One region of the Paenibacillus sp. NPDC101420 genome, then DNA from elsewhere that is predicted to be linked to it. Evidence: riboswitches for the same ligand, from Rfam matches in the RefSeq annotation. Region 1 holds a riboswitch; the other holds the start of a gene.
What was found. Region 1 has a riboswitch for thiamine pyrophosphate ahead of ACQKMP_RS02275 (ABC transporter ATP-binding protein). Riboswitches for the same ligand answer to the same signal wherever they lie in the genome.

Region 1 (10,325 bases):
CGTAAATCCAATGGTTGCGGCTATGAAAGGGTCTAGCACGATTCCAACTGCCGGCAAACCATAGAAAATAATAAACAGTTGCACCAACAAAGGGGTTCCACGAATGACCCATACATAAAAGCGAGCGATCAGCTTCGGAAGTACCCACGGGGAGAGACGAGCTAATGCAGTCAATATCGCTAAGATCAGTCCCAGTGCAAATGATATCAATGCCAAAGGAATGGTAAAAGCCACCCCAGCTTTTAGCAGGGGTAGCAGTGAATCTAAGAAAATTTGTATTTTGCGGTCATCCATTTTTAGACATCCTTTTTTGGCTCCAAGCTGGTTAGCTTCTGAAACCTTGTATTATTTTGAAACGTCAGCACCAAAGTATTTCTCAGAAATCTTTAAGTATGTGCCATCGCTCTTCATTTCAACAATTGCATCACTAACTGCTTTTACCAACTCATCGTTGCCTTTTAAGAAAACAGCTGCGCTTTGCGAACCGTCAGGAATCTCATCTACCACTTTAATTTTCACATCAGGCTTTTGCTTTTTCAGGTCCAGATAAGACAAACCATCATTTACAGTCGCATCAATACGGCCTGAGGTCAATAGGTCCATCGCTTGATTGAACCCGTCTGTAGCAACGATTTCAGCACCGTTCTCACGGGCGATATCGGACAGGTTACTGGTTAGAGATTGTCCAGCTTTTTTACCCTTAAGATCTGCAAATGTTTTGATATCCTCATTGTTTTCACTCACTATCAATACCGCTTTAGATACGATATACGGTTCAGAGAAATCATATTTCACTTTACGATCTTCATTAATGGATACTTCGTTAAAAATAACATCAAAACGCTTGGCATCCATCCCAGCAAAAATGCCGTCCCACTGTGTCTCAAAAAATTCTGGTTCAACACCGAGGCGCTTCGCTACTTCCTCAGCAATTTCTACGTCAAAGCCGGTCAGTTTCCCCGAAGCGTCATGATAAGTAAAGGGTGCATACGTCCCTTCTGTTCCTATACGCAATTTGCCGCTAGCTTTAACAGCTTCCAGACTGTTTTGCGCAGTGGCTGTATTTCCACCATTCGTTCCAGCTGAAGAATTTTTAGAAGTATCGGTATTCGAATTATTGCCGCAGGCCGCTACAAACACCACGGTTAACGCCAATAGAATAGTTAAACTTAATTTTTTCATTATTAATTCCCCTCTCTTTACCCGGAATTCATCCGGTAAATTGTATACTACACTGGCTGATGTTTACCGTCAATGATTTTTTCCGATTATATTCATCGGAATTGTAATATTAGGTAAATCTCTACCCTTATATTACCCATTCTTAGAATAATCCTTCACAAGATCCTCTCTTTACATCTCAGAAAGATATGGTATATTTATAAACAAATTAAATATGGACCTGTTATTTCACTAGGGGAGTCGGCCGACTGAGACGGAGCTTCAAGCTCCGGACCCTTGGAACCTGATCTGGATCATACCAGCGGAGGGAAGTGGAGCAGAATTTTCATCCCATGCATTTTTAGTGTTCCTATGCTGAATGAACTTTTTGACCCATTTATTTCCCACCGGAAATGAATGGGTCTTTATTTGTTTACAATCAATCACAAAACTTAAGCGTAGGCTTCCGAAGCAAGTTTTGTACGATGCTTTCCAAGAAGCCAACGCTCACAAAACTTTTTAGGAGGTTCGATCATCACGACAATCCTATCCATTCAATGCTTAACCTACTCTTTTCCGGAATCAGAACAACCCCCTGTATTCGCAGATCTATCCATGGATATCAGGCAAGGTGAGTTTGTTTCTGTCATTGGGGCTAGCGGATGCGGAAAAAGTACGCTTTTCAAAACTATAGCAGGCTTGCTCGAACCCACTCATGGGAAAATAATAATTCATTCGAACTCGTCATCCTCTACTCGCTTAGGTCAGATCGCATACATGCCTCAGCAGGATTTGCTGCTGCCTTGGAGAACCGTGCTCGACAACTGTCTTTTGCCCTGGGAGATTAAACCAAGGTTTAGTAAACAACAGACGATCTCTCACATTCGGGAAATGCTGTCACGCTTCGGTTTGGCCGATGTAGAGAAGGCTTTTCCCCATGAGCTATCGGGTGGCATGAAACAGCGAGTCGCATTTCTACGAACGCTTGTAGCTGGCGGCGGGGCCGGTCTTATGCTGCTAGATGAGCCATTTGGAGCGCTCGACGCTATGAGCAAACGTGAGATACACCGTTGGCTGTTGGAGCTTTGGGATGAGCTGGATCAAACAGTGATGCTCATCACCCATGATCTAGAGGAAGCGCTGTTACTAAGCGATCGGATTTATTTATTGTCTGGAGGCGTGCATAGCGAATTACAGGAGATCATCGTTGATTTACCGAGGCCAAGACATTACAAGATGAACTATGAACCCCGGTTTATAGCGTTACGGGAAGAGTTGGAGCGGAGACTGTATGCATCCCATACCTTTTAAAAAATATTTAAACAATTACGGCCCCTTCATTCTACTGCTATTGTTCATTCTTGTGATCTGGGAATCAGCTGTTCGTCTTCACTTGATTCCAGCCTTTATTCTACCTGCACCTTCTTCAATAGGTATCGCATTGATCGAACACAGGCAATTACTCAGACCGCATTTAATGGCGACACTGCAGGAAATATTGGTAGGTTTTGTTCTCTCGGTTATCTGTGGTTCACTGCTGGGCACCGGAATGTTCTTGTTTCGCCCCCTTGAAAAAGCCATCTATCCGTTCCTTATTATCAGTCAGACGATCCCGTTAATCGCGCTATCCCCCATTTTTATTATGTGGTTCGGGTATACGCTGTGGAGCAAAGTGGCTGTTGTGTTTCTAACTGCTTTTTTTCCAGTCGTTGTGAGTACATATGACGGACTTCGTACAAGTGGTCAAGCCTACAAAGACTTATTGTTAACATTTGGCGCAAACCGCTGGCAACTGCTTGCTAAAACCCAAATTCCGCTGGCGCTGCCCTCTTTTTTCTCAGGACTAAAGCTATGCATTGTGTACTGCGTAATTGGAGCAACCATCGGCGAATGGCTTGGAGGCAGCAAAGGACTCGGTTACTTTAGCCGAAGGATGGCCGGAAATATGCAAAGTGCCGAAATGTTCGCCGCTGTATTTCTGTTGTCCGCGCTCGGTGTAGTGTTGTTTGTGATGATAGCTCTGCTCGAACCATTATTTTTAAAGAAAAGAGGATCTAAGCAATGAATGATTTGAATTTCCAAAGAAAATGGCTTATTCCCGTATTTCTCATATGTTCACTCCTAATCTTCACCAGCTGCGGAAAAGCATCCAATGTAAGTAGTCCTCCTGCTAATTCATCTAATAACGAAATTATACAAACACACAAGCTGAAGATTATGCTCGATTGGTATCCCAATGCCGTTCACTCTTTTTTATATGCTGCTGAGCAGAATGGTTATTTCCAAGAGGAAGGTCTGGACGTAGAGATCCAAATGCCCGCAGACAGCAATGACGCACTGAAGCTTGTAGCAGCGAATCAAATCGATTTAGCGTTTAGTTATCAACCTCAGGTGCTCATGGCACGCAGTGAGAACATTCCAGTACGTTCGATTGCTGCGATTGTGAGACATCCGCTTAATCATTTAATGGTACCTCAGGCTGGAGACGTTCATAGTCCCAAAGACCTCATAGGTAAACAGATTGGGTATTCTTCCATTCCTCTTTATGAAGCCATGATTCGTACGATGATCCAAAACGATGGGGGTGACCCTAAGGCCAGCAAATTAATAGACGTAGGCTTTGACCTTATTCCGGCGATTGCGACGGGGCAAGTGGATGCCATTATGGGAGGGTTCATTAACCACGAACAATTAATCTTGGAAAAAGAAGGTTATCCCGTGAACTCGTTCAATCCCACGGATTACGGAGTCCCCGATTATTATGAGCTAGTCCTTGTCGCCAGCGATCAAGGAATACAAAATTCTGAATCCTATTTCAAAAAGTTTCTAAATGCAATTACAAAAGGACAACAATTTGTGCAGGATAATCCGGAAAAAGCGTTAAATTTGCTGCTTGCACACGAAGATGAGACCTCTCCACTCGATAAGCAAATTGAAGAGAAGAGCCTAGCGATTCTACTACCGTTAATGAATGCGGGTGATCAAGATTTTGGATATCAAGCGCCAGCGTCTTGGGAGAAGGTAAGACAGTGGCTATCGGACAATGATTTACTGTCTACTGACATCAAAGCTGAGGATTCTTTTATTAATCTTTAAACATTAGCTATTCGCTAATAAAACTTGAGGAGGAATAAATCATGAGTTATCTATCCAAAGTACGGGAATCCAATCCACTGGTCCACAATATCACCAACATCGTCGTAGCCAATTTCTCAGCCAACGGTCTTTTGGCGCTGGGTGCCTCCCCCTTTATGGCGGATGCTCACGAGGAAGTGGTCGATATCGCCGCATTTTCATCTGCTGTAGTTCTAAATATCGGCACACTGAATGACTATGCCATTCAATCCATGGTGCTCGCGGGACAATCTGCGAATAAGCACGGCGTTCCCTTAGTTCTTGATCCAGTGGGTGCGGGAGCCACTTCTTATCGAACAGCGGTCACTCAAAAGCTAGTGAATGAGATGCAGATTACCGCTCTACGTGGCAATGTAGCTGAAGTTGCCAATGTCATTGGTGAAAGCTGGTCTATTAAAGGGGTAGATGCAGGCGAAGGGGATGGCGACGTAGTCGTCTTGGCTGAGACAGCCGCGCGGAAGTTAGGCTGTGTAGTTATCATCACCGGAAAAGACGATGTCATCACAAATGGATATAACACCTACATTGCCAGCAATGGTCACCCAATTCTAACGAAAGTAACGGGAACCGGTTGTCTGCTAAGTGCAGTAGTCGGTGCATTTCTAGCGGTAAGTGAAGGAGCATCTCTTGAAGCCGCAGTCGAAGCTCTCTCCTTCTATGGAGTGGCTGCTGAAATAGCCGCTGAACTAACGACTGGACAAGGTCCGGGGAGCTTTCAAATCGAGTTTCTAAATCAATTGAGCTTGGTCACAGCTGAAACTTACCAAGATAAATCAATAATCAAGCAACTCAGATAACAACCCTAAGGAGTGAACAATGATGATATCTAAAGCTTTAACTATAGCCGGCTCGGATAGCGGTGGTGGCGCTGGCATCCAAGCAGATCTAAAAACCTTTCAGGAGCTTTCTGTATATGGAATGAGTGCTCTTACGGCTGTGACAGCCCAGAACACCCTCGGAGTTCAAGGCGTTTATCCGTTGACACTGGAAGTTATTACTCAGCAGCTTGATTCCATTGGACTTGATCTGAAGCCGGATGCTGTGAAGACCGGGATGCTTTTTAGCAGTGACATTATACGTATCGTAGCAGAGAAGATCCAGCAATACAGCTGGCGTAATCTTGTAGTTGATCCTGTGATGGTTGCTAAAGGAGGTTCCACGCTGCTACAGCAAGAAGCTGTTCAGTCCTTAATCAATCATCTCCTCCCGCTAGCCTTAGTGACGACACCCAATATTCCAGAGGCTGAAATGATTACCAACAGAAGCATCACTACTATAGACGATCGTAAAGAAGCAGCTAAAATCATTCATGCCATGGGCTCTAACTATGTAGTGCTAAAAGGTGGGCATGATACTTCAACTAAGGCTGTTGTGGATCTCCTATATGATGGTCACGAATTCATCTTTATGGAGAGTCAACGAGTTCAGACTAGACACACGCACGGCACAGGCTGCACCTATTCAGCAGCAGTCACTGCCGAGCTTGCCAAGGGCAAAACCGTTCCCGAAGCAACACACATAGCTAAAGCTTTTATACAAGCGGCGATTGAAGACGAGCTGGGCATAGGGGCTGGACATGGACCTACGAATCATTTTGCATATCAGAATAGATTGCGAGGGATGAACCTTGAAGCAAATAGACAGTGATCAACTGCGGGATTTATTAAAAGTCTATTTCATTATGGGCAGTGTGAATTGTCGGATAGCCCCAGCCAAGGTATTAAAAGAAGCCGTCGCGGGAGGCATAACGATGTTCCAATTTCGTGAAAAAGGTACGGGGGCATTAACTGCCCAAGTTAAATTTAATTTAGGAAGACGGCTCCAAAAGATATGTCGTGCTAACGGAGTCCCTTTTATCGTTAATGACGATATTGATCTAGCCATCGCCCTTGATGCGGACGGCATTCATGTAGGACAAGATGATACCCCTGCGCTAGCGATTAGGCAGTTGCTTGGCGAGGATAAGATCGTTGGTGTGTCCGCTCATTCGCTCGCCGAAGCTCGGCAGGCGATAGCGGATGGAGCCGATTATCTGGGCATTGGTCCTGTTTATCCTACCTCTTCCAAGGAGGATGCCCAAGCTGTTCGAGGCACATCAGTTATTGAAGAAATACGAAACAGCGGCATTACGATTCCTTTGGTTGGCATAGGCGGGATCACGGTGCACAATGCAGCACCAGTACTAGCTGCGGGTGCGGACGGTATCTCCGTTATCTCAGCTATTGCGGGCGCTGAAGACATCGCCTTGGCAGCCAGAGGATTTGTTCACGAAGTTAATTTAAGCGGGTCATAAGCTCACTCAGCTCTTCTCCGCTCAAATGCCGCCATTGTCCTCGCTCCAAACTATCAAGTGTAATATTCATGATTCTTATACGCTCTAGCTTTAGTACTCTATATCCTAACTCCTTGCACATTCTGCGTATTTGCAGATTAAGGCCTTGAGTTAGGATAATTCTAAACTGACATTCCGCGATCCGAGAGACCTCACAAGGTTTTGTTGTGACGCCAAGAATATCCACACCACTAGACATGGCATGTATGAACTCTGACGTTATTGGCTTGTCTACATGAACTACATATTCTTTTTCATGCCCATTCTCGGAACGCATCATTTTGTTTACGATATCTCCATCGTTGGTTAACAAAATGAGGCCTTCCGAGTGTTTATCTAATCTGCCGATCGCAAAGATCCGTGAGGGATAACCTACAAAATCTATAATATTCCCGGCCACATTTGGCGCAGCTGTACAGGTGATGCCTATCGGTTTATTCAGCGCGAGGTATACCGGCTCCCCTTTACTGCTTGTTATGGGCTCTCCATCAATCCATACGATATCCTCTGGCTCTAAAAGAATATTCGCATCACAGACGATGCCGTTAACAGCGATCCGCCCTGCGGCAATGAGTCGTTTCGTTTCCCTTCTGGAACAGAAGCCTGTTTCGCTTATATATTTATCGATTCTCACTGATGGTCCTACTTTCCTTCTGATACTTGCATCTATCCATAAAAAAACACCTGATTTTAACGATCAAAATCAGATGTTAACCTTCAGGAATAATTGATTTCAAGGGAGCTATTTCGAGCTTCCGCTTTTTTTCACGTTATTGCCCTTGCTTCCACTTGCATCTTTAGCGCCTGGACCCGTGGTTGGAGCACCTTTTGCAGGTTTAACTGGTTTTGCTGTTTTGTTCCAGCGTGTCCAGCCCTTACTCCCCGTACCTCTGCCCGTGCCGCCACCTTTACTTTTTGCACCCATCATATCACTCCGTCAGTCATTCAGAATTCGTATAGTTTATACACTTCATCTATTTTACCACACTCTCAAACTTTCTGGTTAAGTAATAGCTCAGCTTCGACTAACGATACTCTGACTAATATTTAGCATCTTTATTCATTTCATGAATATCAAAGGTATCTTCATGTATTTCAATGGCGATGACAGTACCCTCTTTTTCGAAAAATTGCACATGCCCTAACCGCTTATCCTCCAGCTCCACCCAGCCAGCATCCTCTAATTTATTAAAATAGCTGTCAGGCCGGTAAAGACCTTGTTCTCCCCCTATATTATCCAATTCGTACTTTACGCCTATTTTTATATTAGGGTTACTTGAAGTTGTCGTCACTTCGATTTCCTTGGCGTTCTTCGGAACAGGAATTTCAGCATTGATAGAAGATATTCCGTACTCTTGCTCCACTTGAGTTGATGATGTACATCCGCTTGTGAATAGTATTAAAGGTAACCATAAAAAAGCTAATAAATATTTATACAGGCATATCAGCTCCTTCCCTAGCTTATTCTACCAAATAAATCCATTAAAAAACACCCCATCAAAGTAAGCTTTGATGAGGTGTCTATTTCGAATCAGCTTTACAGCTTATCCATTTTATTTAGGCTGAATATAACCTTCTGCTTTCAGAAGCTCAGCGATCAATACAGCACCACCAGCTGCTCCGCGCAGGGTGTTATGGGAGAGACCTACGAATTTGTAATCATAGATGGCATCTTCGCGAAGTCTGCCCGTCGATACGCCCATACCATTCTCAATATCACGATCCAGTTTGGTCTGTGGACGGTTCTCCTCTTCGAAATAAGTAATGAACTGTTTAGGGGCGCTAGGCAGTTCAAGCTCTTGAGGACGTCCTTTGAAGCTATTCCAGAGTTTCAGAATCTCTTCTTTGGATGGCTTTTTCTCAAAAGAAACAAATACAGCAGCCATATGTCCATCCGCTACAGGCACACGGATACACTGCGAAGTAATGGTTGGCGCTTCACTTTTTACGATACCTTCTTCTTGCACGCTTCCCCAGATGCGCAACGGCTCTTGCTCGCTCTTCTCTTCTTCGCCACCAATGTAAGGAATCACGTTGTCCAGCATTTCAGGCCAGTCAGCAAAAGTCTTGCCCGCACCCGAAATTGCTTGGTAAGTGGTGACTACAACTTTAGATGGGTTGAATTCTTTAAGTGCATGAAGCGCAGGCACATAACTTTGAATGGAGCAGTTAGGTTTAACCGCAATGAAACCAGTCTCAGTGCCCAGACGTTTTCTTTGCTGCGCAATAACCTCAAGATGCTCTGGGTTAATCTCAGGAATGACCATAGGCACGTCCGGTGTCCAACGATGCGCTGAGTTATTAGAGATAACTGGAGTGCCTGTACGAGCATAAGCTTCTTCGAGCGCTTTAATCTCTTCTTTTTTCATGTCTACTGCGCAAAAGATCAGGTCTACGTCCGCAGCTACTTCTTCTACCTTAGAAGCATCTTGAACCATAATATTCTTCACGTTCTCAGGCATTGGAGTGGATAGCTTCCATCTGCCCTTGGCCGATTCTTCATACGTTTTCCCAGCAGATTTCGCACTGGCAGCAATCGCAGTTACTTCAAACCAAGGATGATTCTCTAGAAGGGCAATAAAACGTTGTCCTACCATACCTGTGCCGCCAACTATGCCGGCTCTTAGCTTTCTTGACATCAGAAAATACACTTCCTTTTGATTAACTGTCCTATTGTGAATAATAGGCCGATAATTAATGATATACGGGTCGAGAACATTTGGCGAGTGTTAACATCAAAATAACATTAAAAAATTTAATATTTTCATTTAAACCAGCCTTTTTCCTTAAATCGAGTGATCGCTTCAATCCGATTTCCCACATCCAGCTTATCGAGGATAACAGAAATGTAGTTCCGTACCGTACCAGTGGTAATGTACAGCTCGCTGGCAATTTCTTTCGTATTTTTGCCATCGGCGATCAGGCCGAGTACTTCCTTCTCCCGCTGAGTCAATGGATTCACTTCACCACTGTAGGCTTCATCCATCAGCTCCGGTGCATACATGCGTCTGCCTGCCATAACATTCCGGATAGAGAGTGCCAGCTCTTCACTAGGACTGTCCTTCAGTAAATAAGCATGAACACCCGCTTTGAGCGCACGTTCGAAATATCCCGCCCGGGCAAAGGTCGTTAATATCATCGTTTTGCAGCCGCTAGTCTTCAGGGCTTCTGCAGCGTCGAGACCACTCATTGCCGGCATCTCAATATCCATAATACAGATATCCGGTTTAAGCTGCTGAACCATTGCAACAGCTTCTTCCCCATTACTTGCTCGGCCTACGACCTTCATATCCTCTTCTAAATCAAGCAAAGAAGCCAACGCCCCGAGGAGCATTCGTTGATCCTCAGCGATTACAATTTTAATCATTATAGGATGACCTCCTGTTCCTGATGTTTGAATGCATTGGGTACTTTAATCACAATTGTAGTCCCGCTATCTCTCACGATATCCATACAGCCATTCACAAATTCAAGACGCTCTCTCATGCCTTGCAGGCCATGGCCTTTAAAATAAAGATCATTCCCAGGTATACCGGTCCCATCATCTTTTACTTTAATGACTAGATCCGTCCGTGAAGGTTCAATCAGAATAGAGCAAGACTTTGCCCCGCTGTGCTTCACAACATTAGTGACAGCTTCCTTTATACACATGCTGAGGACATTCTCCGTAATCAATGAGGTATTTGTTAGCTTCGGG
Region 2 (10,325 bases), on a different contig from region 1:
ATTACCATAAACCCTTTACCCGCATCCACTCGGTCTCCCATAAAGGCGACGATGGCTAAAGGATCACGCTTTGTACTTTCTTTCATAAAAAAAATAGCCTCAGCCGCAGTCCACTGCTCCGGAACTTCGCTGCCATGGTCCGGATTGCCTTCATCAGGTGTGAGAATCAACTGGGTCATTCCCTGCCCATCTACCCAAAACATAGTAGCCTCAGTATATTTCCGGCTCAGTTCATGTAGCCGCTCATTTATGCCTTCCGAAGAAGCATCTTCCAATTGAAGCGCCTCTTTATGCCACATGGTCTCCAGCGCTTCAACACTCGAATACAGAGAGGTGTCTACAGGTGGAGCCCCTTTAGTCACTTCATTAACCATATTGTAGAGAACAAAAGATAACGGCAGGACCACAGGGATAAAAAGCAGTGCAGAAACGATAATAAGCAAATATCCCGATAGCAAAGAAGAGCTACGCTGCTTGCGAATACGCCCTAACCCCCTCATGCTCTTACCCGATATCCGATCCCCCGGACAGTTTCTATAATTTCCGGATTGCCTGGATCAAGTTCTAACTTTTCGCGCAAATATCGTATATGTACCATCAAAGTTTTATCCCCTTCGAGATAGGCTTCTCCCCAGACGGCTTCATAAATCTGCTCCTTCGTCATAATCTGGCCGAGATGACGCAGCAAATAAGAAAAAATCTGAAATTGCTTACCCGTAAGCATGACTTCTTCCTGTGTCTGAGCATTTATTACTCGGTTATCCCCTTCATATACGACTAGGTGTTTAAGCGTGAGCGAATCCTGAACAGATGCCCCATTCCGCCTGAGCAGCACTTCAATTCTGGCTGCCAATTCATCCGGATGAAATGGCTTCGTCAAATAATCATCCGCGAATTCAAGCCCCTGCAGTTTATCATCAATAGAGGTTCGCGCAGAGAGCATCAAGATCGGAAGCTTAGGGTACGCCCGCTTCAATCGTTGTCCGACAGTAAAGCCATCCAGACCCGGAAGCATTACATCCAGAATAGCTAATTGACAAGGCGCCGCTTCCTCCGTCGCTCCCTCCCCGCTCCGCAGCCAACGCACACTATAACCACGCTCACTTAAATCCGCAGACACGACGCTGCCGATTTCATGATCATCTTCAATATATAACAGAGTAACGCTCATATATTTTAAGTCCTCCCCTGAGAAACTACGTAAAAAGTTGAAGTCATTATAACATGTTTTAACAGGACACTCAGGGACTTATCTTTTAAAAAAGCCCTCCTAAACCCGTGGGGGATAGGAAGGCTTTCGGAATCGATTTAAATTGGTTTAGGGAGTCCACACGCCGTGCTCTTTATTACTGCCAACATACTCAATACGCGTTGGAGTAAGTTCAAGAATCACATAATTAGGGTCATCAGGCCCTGTAAACCATGGCTCCAGCTCTTTGTTCCACACCTTTGTGCGCAGCCCTTCATCCTTAGAAACCGTAGCGGTGGCTTCAATCTCCAGCACGTCTTTGCTTCCACCTGACTCATATCCAAGCAGCAAATAAGCATTTGGATTATTCGATAATTCCTCCACCTTATGAGTTTTGCGATTCGTAGCTAAATAAATCTTCAAACCCTCATGGAAAATGGCCATGTAACGTACTTTCGGCTTATTTCCTTCTTCGATCGTACCAAAGGAACCGAACTTGTTGTCATCCAATGCTCTAATAATGAGTTGCTCCAGTTGTTTGTTATCCATTACGTAAATCTCTCCCTTCAAGCATGTAAACAAAAGTTTATATATCCAAGCTCACCGTTTGGATTTATCATAACAATGGTGCTTATTATAATGTACCCTTCCGGTTCACATTGAATCCGACCTTACTCCATAAACTACTTTCAATATAAGGGGCTTACTTCGTGAAAAAACTGATCTGGATCGGCTGTCTTTCCTACTTTGTCATTGGCCTTGCTCATGTAGTGCTGGGATCTATTCTTCCCGTTCTGCTACAGCATTATGATCAAAATTATAGTGCCGGCGGGCAATTAATCTTTAGTCAATTTGCTGGTTTTCTGGCTGGTGTGCTTGTCTCTCCCCTACTCAATCGCCGTTTTGGGAAACGAGGAGGCATCATTATCGCCACCGCTCTTCTCCTGACTGCTGAGATTGCGTATGCTTTTCTACCACCTTGGGAGTGGATGTATGTCATTGCTGTTGCGGCTGGCTTTGGTTTCGGTATGATCGAAGCCGTCATCGGCACCATCATTATCGGAGCTGTGACAGAAGGAACCGCGATCGCGATGAGCCGACTTGAAGTCCTATTTGGGATAGGAGCACTTGTTATGCCTCTTATCGCCAGTCCGCTCATTGCTACCGGAGCATGGAGATTAGCATTCCTAATTGTCGCTGGCTTCTCATTACTTTCTCTCATCCTCTGGGGAAGAGGCCATTTTGGGAATCTGCAGCGTATACTAGACGAGCGAGCACCTCGCAAAGTCTCAGCATCCGCACATTCCTCGCAGTCCAGCACACAGCTTCCGTATAAAGGGAAACAATGGATTCTGCTGGGCATCTTCATTCTTTTCTTCTTTCTCTATGTAGGTACGGAGATGAGTCTGGTCAACTTTATGCCCGCCATCTTTATCGCCAAGCTAGGGATGACAGAATCTGCGGCGGCGCTGACAGTCACTTTCTTTTGGCTAGCTATGTCTACGGGAAGATTGTTTGCTGGAGTGATTGCAGAGAAAATTTCTTACCGTGTATACATTTTAAGTAGCTGTTTACTAACCCTGTTACTGCTGGCTCTTTTTCCGTTCACAGATAATCGATTAGCTGCATTCATCGTAATTATGCTACTTGGGCTATTTATGTCCGGTATTTTCTCCATAGCTCTAGTCTTCTCCAGCAAGATGCTGCCAGGAGCCGAAGAATCAACACCCAGCATAATGATCGCTGCTGGAGGTGTCGGTGGAGCTCTGCTGCCCCTATTCATGGGCTGGTCTATGGACCATCTAAAAGTGGCACAAACTGCTGGATTACTTGCCGGTTTTGCCGCCTTCTTGTTCTTGCTGAGCATTGCCGCATGGAGGTTCCAATCCAGGCAAGCAGTGCAAAGAAAGAGTTCCAGTATTTAGAATGTTAGAATGGTATCAACCTAATCCTTTTAGGGTAATGTCATCTATAAGCATATTCTGAGCACAAGGATGGACGATGAATGGATAAGCTTTCAACTGAGCCTTTATTACATACTGCGCTTATGCAGTTTATTTTTCCCTTTTCAATAAAAAAGGGCGATTCTAAGAAGCTTATCCAACAATTGCAGGATGATGGCTTCACACGTTTTTTTCTGGATAATAAAGAATTAGAAAATGCCTATTACGGAGAAGGCCACTGTGTTTCCCATGAACGGATGGAGCGCACCTATTTACCGTTTGCTGCACACATTCTTTTTCCACGCAAGAAGGATGAAGACTCTTTCCGCCGCTTTTCCAGAGTCAATAATCTGGACTGTATTCTAGAGATTCCTCAGCAGTCTATATTTTTTAAAATTCTCTCGACGGATATATTCATATGTCCTTTTCAGCTTGGATTTGTGACGATACGTGTCCAGCTTGAGGGGGATTCGATTCCCTTTAGTAATGCACTGGAATTCGCGGACCGCTTCCGGACGCTTGAGAATACCTTCGTACAGGATGACTACACCTATATCCATTGCGGAGAACAGACCTATGAGATGGTAGAGGATTTTGTCTTCCGAAATCTGGTGGATGGACTGGAGCCTTTTCTGGATCACTCGGATATTAATGGGGCTTATTTCGAGACCCTTCCCTTTTTCGTAGATGAAAGAATGCAGGTGCAAGCCTTTTATGGCTTTCAGAGTGAAGGGGATTCTGATGAAATTAGTATAAATATACGCTATCGCGCCTCTCAGCTTGATGGAATTGATCTGAACGGGAAGCCCTATGCCAGTGCCAGCGATCCAGCGTATATTGCGAACTACTGTCATGAGCATTCCTATAACCGATGGGGCCCAGACTCGTATTATATGATGAATGAGCAGACCTTTTGCTGTCTGACCCGAGCTGAACCAAAGATCGCCGTTAGCCTGGCCAACCAGATGTACGGGCAATATTATTACGGATTTCTACTCAATATTTTCCACAAAATCGTTCTGCTAAAGCTGGCAAATATGCATTCCCGACTACGCATAAACCACGATTATGATGAGATCGATAATTTAATCTACTCGATTAATAAATTCTCGGCAAAGTTCTATTTCTTAGAGCTGATTTCACAGTCGCAAGGACGGGAGATTTTTCTTCAGCTGCGTAAAGTATACGGGAACGACGCTCTGTTCGAGGAAGTAAAAGAAACCTTGACTGACCTGTTTCAGTATCAAGATAAGTTCCAATCGAAGCGCCGTGATAATCTGCTGATGATCCTCACTGTATTTACGGTGGTAAGCGGGATTTATGGCATGAATCAAGTCATTGACGATCTGGATGGAAAGATTCAATGGAGTAAGATGGTTAGCTATTCCCCCTTTGAGTTTCTTGCTCTTTTCGTGATTATGAGCGGGATAATGATCAGTGTTGTCCTTACGCTAGGTGCTCTGGTTACTGAGCTTAAGCGGCGTCATCGCAAGAAACATAAAGATCTGGATTAATGAAAACGGACGGAGAGATTTGAAAAATTTAGGAGCGTGCTACTAGACATTCCGAGAACAGCCGTCTATAATACACCGTATGCAAGCATAAACGCCTTCAGCGTCCTTATAAAGACGATTAGCGTTTAAGCGAGAAATACCCGTTAACTTCATAGAACCAGGGGTGCTGGAATTGGCCGGCTGAGATTGTATCCCACAAGATACTGACCCTTATACCTGATCTGGATAATGCCAGCGTAGGAATCGCCAATTGGTTTTGGTCCCTGTGACCTTTACTAACCTTGCGCCAAGCCAGCGTCCCGATCACTCGGGGCGCTTTTTTTGTGTAGATCACAAAAGATGTAGAAGAAATGTACATACTACACTTTATGGTTCATGTTGGATGACGGGATCTGGCAACCTTAAAGGAGAGAAGAAGACATGCAAGTCAAAAAAGTACTTATGCTTAGCCTCACCTGTATGCTCATTCTTGCGATTGCCGGATGCGGCAGCAACAATGGGAATACAGCCGGAAACAAAGGAAATGCTGCGGAATCGAATGCAGCGACCGGATCAAATGCTCCAAAAGAGCTTACCAAAGTTAAGGTTGCACTGGATTGGACACCGAATACGAACCACACCGGTCTATACGTAGCCAAGGATCTTGGTTATTATGCGGAAGAAGGTCTGGATGTAGAAATCGTTCAACCTGGCGCAGCGGGTTCTGATACGATGGTTACCTCTGGCGAAGCTGCTTTTGGAATCAGCGCTCAGGAAGGATTGACTCTAGCTCGTCTACAAGGCGTTCCCCTTGTCTCGATTGCAGCCATTATTCAGCATAATACTTCGGGATTCGCCGCTCCAGTGGATCGGAATATTAAATCACCAAAAGATTTTGAGGGTAAAACTTACGGAGGTTGGGGCTCTCCCGCTGAGGAAGCAGCCATGAAGGCGATCATGGACCCTGTTGGTGGCGATGTGAAAAAGGTGAAGCTAATCAGTATTGGTGAAGCTGACTATTTTACCGCAGTCAAACGTGACATTGATTTCGCTTGGATCTTCTACGCTTGGACCGGTATTGAAGCCGAACTGCGTGGTGAGCCTCTGGATATGCTCTACTTGAAGGATTATGCGCCTCAGCTCGATTATTACACCCCTCTGCTGACCACGAGTGAGAAGCAGATTTCTGAGAATTCAGATTTGGTGAAGGCTTTCCTGAAAGCCACATCGAAGGGTTATCAATATGCGATTGATCATCCAGAAGAGGCTGCCGCTACATTATCCAAGGCTGTGCCTGACCTTGATGCCGAGCTTGTCCTAGCTAGCCAAAAATGGCTTAGCCCGAAATATAAGGACGACGCCCCACGCTGGGGAGAGCAAAAAACCGAGGTCTGGCAGAATTACGGCGACTGGATGTATGATTTGAAGCTGCTGGACAAACCGCTGGATGCAGCTAGTGCATTCACGAATGATTTTTTACCGGCGGAGTAGACCGGACTTCCCAAGTTCGTTCAAGATTCGACGCCGAATCTACTTCCTGAAAACACTTCGTTATCAAAGTTGGCTTTTTGAACTTACCTATTTCAATGAGAGTTCAAAAAGTCAGCTTTCAGAACCAAGAAGGTTGGACGTTACTTGAGGAAGGAGGAACGGAGCGTAGTGATGTGCTACGTGAGTACCGGACTTCCCAAGTTCGTTCAAGATTCGACGCCGAATCTGCTTCCTGAATACACTTCGTTATCAAAGTTGGCTTTTTGAACTACCTATACAATTTGAGAGGATTGATTATTGTGGCTAACACACTTTTAAGCATTCAAGTAATTCCTAAGACTCCAAACAATGAGGACTCCATCCCATACGTAGATAAAGCGATTGAAGTTATTCAAAAATCCGGCGTTAAACATCAGGTGAATCCACTGGAAACTACTATGGAAGGTGAACTGAGCGAGCTCCTGGAGGTTGTACGTCAAATGCAGGAGGCGCTGATCGAAGCAGGTAGTCCAAGCGTGATCTCCCAAATCAAAATCGCTCATAACCCTAACGGAATCAGCATGGATAAATTGACGGAGAAATATCGGCCGTGAGATCGACCTGGAAGCTAATATGGCCGCCCCTTGTGGCGGTCGTCTTCTTTTTAACCGTATGGCAGTTATCTGTTTCTATATTCCATATCGAATCCTGGATTCTGCCGAGTCCTGCTGATATTGCTCGCGAATCCACCAGTAATGCCTCAGGTCTCTGGGCTCATACGATGGCTACGCTCCGACTCACATTAATCGGTTTTCCTATTGGTACAGGTGTAGGCTTGATCGTCGCTCTACTTTTGCATCTTTTACCTTGGGCTAGACGGGCTTTTTATCCACTCATTATTCTGAGTCAAAATGTTCCCTCTATCGCACTCGGACCACTGCTTATCATCTGGTTTGGCTTCGGCCTTTTGCCCAAAATCGTGCTGATTACACTGGTATGCTTCTTCCCGGTAGCTGTCGCTGCAATGGGCGGCTTGTCTCAAAGTGATCAGGTCATGATGAATTATATGAAAATGGCTGGCGCAAGCAAGTGGCAAATCTTCACCAAGCTGGAGCTCCCGTCTTCTATCCCGGCACTATTTTCCGGTGTGAAAATATCTGCTACTTATGCGGTTATGGGAGCCGTGGTCGCTGAGTGGATTGGCGCGGATAAAGGGATTGGCTATTATATGCTGCTGCAAAAATCGGCTTACCGTACGGATCGGATGTTTGTCGCTATTGTTATTATTGTGCTCCTTAGTCTTGTGCTTTTTGCGATTATCGCCTTGCTCGAAAAATGGTTAGTTCGCTGGAAACCGCGCCGTAACTCATAGAAAGGAAGATGCCTGTATGTCTCAAGCGACGCAAATAGAGCAAAGAACAACTGAAAACACAAGCTCTCCTGAAGCTCATACTGCACCACCTGCTCTTGAAGTAAGCGGCATCTCCAAGTCCTTCACCCATCGTCGCCGCGAGACGAACGTGCTTAACAACGTCTCTCTTAAGGTAGAGCAGCAAGAGTTCGTTTCGATCGTCGGTCCTTCCGGCTGCGGAAAAAGCACCTTATTCCATATGATCGGCGGACTAGTGAAGCCTGATGCAGGAACGATCCGCATGAGCGGCAAGGTCGTTACAGGTCAACGTGGTGAAATCAGTTATATGCCGCAGCAGCCTGCGCTTTTTCCTTGGCGAACGATTGAAGATAATGTACTGCTAGCCGGAGAAATTAAAGGCGCTCTGCAGGATGGAGCTCGTGAAGAAGCGCGCCAATGGCTCGCAAAGGTTGGCTTGAATGGATTCGAACAGGCTTATCCGCATATGCTGTCTGGCGGGATGCAGCAGCGTGCTGCTTTTCTCAGAGCATTGCTGGCTCCGCAGGAGTTGATGCTGCTCGATGAACCTTTCAGCGCACTGGATGCACTAACTCGCAGTGAAATGCAGCGCTGGCTGCTGGAGCTGTGGGAGGAGAATCGCCGCTCCGTGCTATTCATTACCCATAACATCGAAGAAGCGTTGCTGCTCTCGAATCGTATTTATGTATTCTCGGGTCGCCCTGGCTCCATCCTACATACTGTTGATGTGCCATTTCCACGGCCACGCCGCGATGAGATTACGGATTCCCCGGAATTCCTTAAACTCAAACGCCAGCTGTCACAGTGGATGCGAGAAGAACAAGCTAAAAGCGAGAAGTAGCTTTTTGAATAGAGGTCACTCCACTCACTTTAAACGAGAGATTAAACAAAGAACCGCCCGGGCTTCAATTAGCCCAAGCGGTTCTTTTGTTTTAACCAGAATAGCAGTTAAATCTTATTGTGCTTGTACAAACTCAGCAGATTTAACCCCTGCTTGACGGCCGAAAATAATGATTTCTGCTACAGAGTTACCGCCGATCCGGTTTTGACCGTGCAATCCACCTGTAACTTCACCAGCCGCATACAGGCCAGGAATAGCAGCGCCGTCTTTATTTAATACTTCTGTGTTCGTATTGATCTTCACGCCGCCCATGGTGTAATGAATCCCTGGGGCGATCTTAATAGCGTAGTAAGGACCCGCGGACAAATCGTTGTCCATCCCTGTTGTTCTGCCGAATTCAGCATCGTTCTTGTTCTTTACCGCGCTGTTCCAAGTATCAAGTGTCGCTTTTAGCTTATCGGCTGGAACACCGATTTCTTTCGCCAATGCTTCGATGGTATCCGCTTGGATTACGAAGCCCATTTTGTCATATTGTTCAATTGCTTTCACGCGTGATTTGACGCCGGAATCAAAGACAAGCGTTGCCGCTTTTTCAGGAAGTGCATTGATCGCTTCGGTAACTTTATCACGTGTAGTCAATTCGTTTACGAACCGTGTGCCTTCGCTATTTACGAGGATAGAACCTTCGCCGCGTACAGCTTCCCCGATCAGATAAGATTTTTCTTGTTGAACTGTCGGGTGAACCTGGATTTGATCCATATCAACGGTTGTTCCGCCTAGTGCCTCGATCATCTTGATGCCGTCTCCGGTGCTGCCGATCTGGTTAGTCGTAACGTATCCTTCCAGATCAGGTCTGACTTTAGAGATCATATCCATATCGGCACCGAAACCGCCAGTTGTTACAACAACTGCCTTCGCTGTAATGGTTTTTTCATCGGCCTGGTTAAAGAGTACTTTTACTCCGTCAACCTTACCGTCTTTTTGGGTAATTTCCTTCACATCTGCATTCACAAACAATGGAATTTCTTTTTCTTGTACGTTCTTAACCAAACCTTTGACAAGATATTGGCCTACCGCAGAGCCGTCTTCTGGACGATGGGTACGTTTTTCGTTCATACCGCCTGTAATTGTGATATTGTTCAGTCTGATTCCGATCGAATCCAACCAATCGATAGCACTTGCAGAATTGTCCACGAAGAAGCGAAGCATCTCTTTATCGTTCGTGTCATGCCCGCCCTTTAAGGTCTCTTCATAAAACTTATCATTGCTATCTTCAATGCTTTGCTCTTTTTGAAATTTCGTTTGGGAAGCGTTCATTCCTGAGGAGGATTTACTTGTATTCCCACCTGCAACTGGCATTTTTTCTAAAATAACCGGGTTCAAGCCTTTAGCCTTAGCTTCCAGTGCAGCAGACATACCCGCACCACCAGCACCAACAATAACGATATCATAATTATCTTTTAGTTGATCCATTGGTGTGTAGCTAGCCTCTGATGCGCCTGATACGGCTTCAGCTTTATCATTGTTAGCCGTCTCATTGACCTTACTCTTGTTCTCGTTGCCATTACTACTAGCTGTAGTGTTGCTATTACTGTTACCGCAGCCTGCGATCACGAGCATGACAGAGAGAATGAGAATAAGAGCAGCACTTGATGTCTTCTTCATCTTTATAACGCCCCTTTTGTGAATGTTTTCACATTTATGATAACGCAAAGATACTGTTTTGGGAAGTTTTTTATGTAATTAGTTATGGTTACTGTTACATTTTCATGAATATTTTCACTTTAAATTTTCATAAAAATTTTCAATTTCAATTACGAATCTGCTCACAATTAAGAAAGCCACCCTATCCAGGGCGGCTCTCTGACTTATTTTCTAATCAACGTTTTGAAACACAAATTTGGGTAGTATCTACTGTCTGCTCTCTTATGGTATATAAGCTATAACTTCAATTTCTACGAGCCCATCCTTAGGCAGACGTGCTACTTCAACAGCGCTG

Region 2: another riboswitch for thiamine pyrophosphate. It lies ahead of ACQKMP_RS19290 (ABC transporter substrate-binding protein); the one in region 1 lies ahead of ACQKMP_RS02275 (ABC transporter ATP-binding protein).

Annotation. Positions count from the first base shown of each region.
Region 1 covers NZ_JBNNSE010000001.1:488,443-498,767, forward strand. Annotated here, with positions in the region: gene ACQKMP_RS02265 (amino acid ABC transporter permease) at 1-294, opposite strand, end outside; gene ACQKMP_RS02270 (amino acid ABC transporter substrate-binding protein) at 346-1,182, opposite strand; TPP riboswitch at 1,406-1,509, shown strand; gene ACQKMP_RS02275 (ABC transporter ATP-binding protein) at 1,777-2,472, shown strand; gene ACQKMP_RS02280 (ABC transporter permease) at 2,453-3,226, shown strand; gene ACQKMP_RS02285 (ABC transporter substrate-binding protein) at 3,223-4,257, shown strand; gene thiM (hydroxyethylthiazole kinase) at 4,299-5,093, shown strand; gene thiD (bifunctional hydroxymethylpyrimidine kinase/phosphomethylpyrimidine kinase) at 5,116-5,943, shown strand; gene thiE (thiamine phosphate synthase) at 5,933-6,589, shown strand; gene ACQKMP_RS02305 (pseudouridine synthase) at 6,570-7,262, opposite strand; gene ACQKMP_RS02310 (DUF3934 family protein) at 7,371-7,553, opposite strand; gene ACQKMP_RS02315 (hypothetical protein) at 7,669-7,992, opposite strand; gene asd (aspartate-semialdehyde dehydrogenase) at 8,182-9,267, opposite strand; gene ACQKMP_RS02325 (response regulator transcription factor) at 9,393-9,995, opposite strand; gene ACQKMP_RS02330 (sensor histidine kinase) at 9,995-10,325, opposite strand, start outside.
Region 2 covers NZ_JBNNSE010000004.1:307,257-317,581, reverse strand. Annotated here, with positions in the region: gene ACQKMP_RS19315 (histidine kinase dimerization/phospho-acceptor domain-containing protein) at 1-500, opposite strand, end outside; gene ACQKMP_RS19310 (response regulator transcription factor) at 497-1,171, opposite strand; gene ACQKMP_RS19305 (pyridoxamine 5'-phosphate oxidase family protein) at 1,319-1,738, opposite strand; gene ACQKMP_RS19300 (MFS transporter) at 1,900-3,114, shown strand; gene ACQKMP_RS19295 (hypothetical protein) at 3,195-4,646, shown strand; TPP riboswitch at 4,796-4,906, shown strand; gene ACQKMP_RS19290 (ABC transporter substrate-binding protein) at 5,067-6,116, shown strand; gene ACQKMP_RS19285 (thiamine-binding protein) at 6,416-6,709, shown strand; gene ACQKMP_RS19280 (ABC transporter permease) at 6,706-7,467, shown strand; gene ACQKMP_RS19275 (ABC transporter ATP-binding protein) at 7,484-8,326, shown strand; gene ACQKMP_RS19270 (flavocytochrome c) at 8,441-9,991, opposite strand; gene ACQKMP_RS19265 (RidA family protein) at 10,253-10,325, opposite strand, start outside.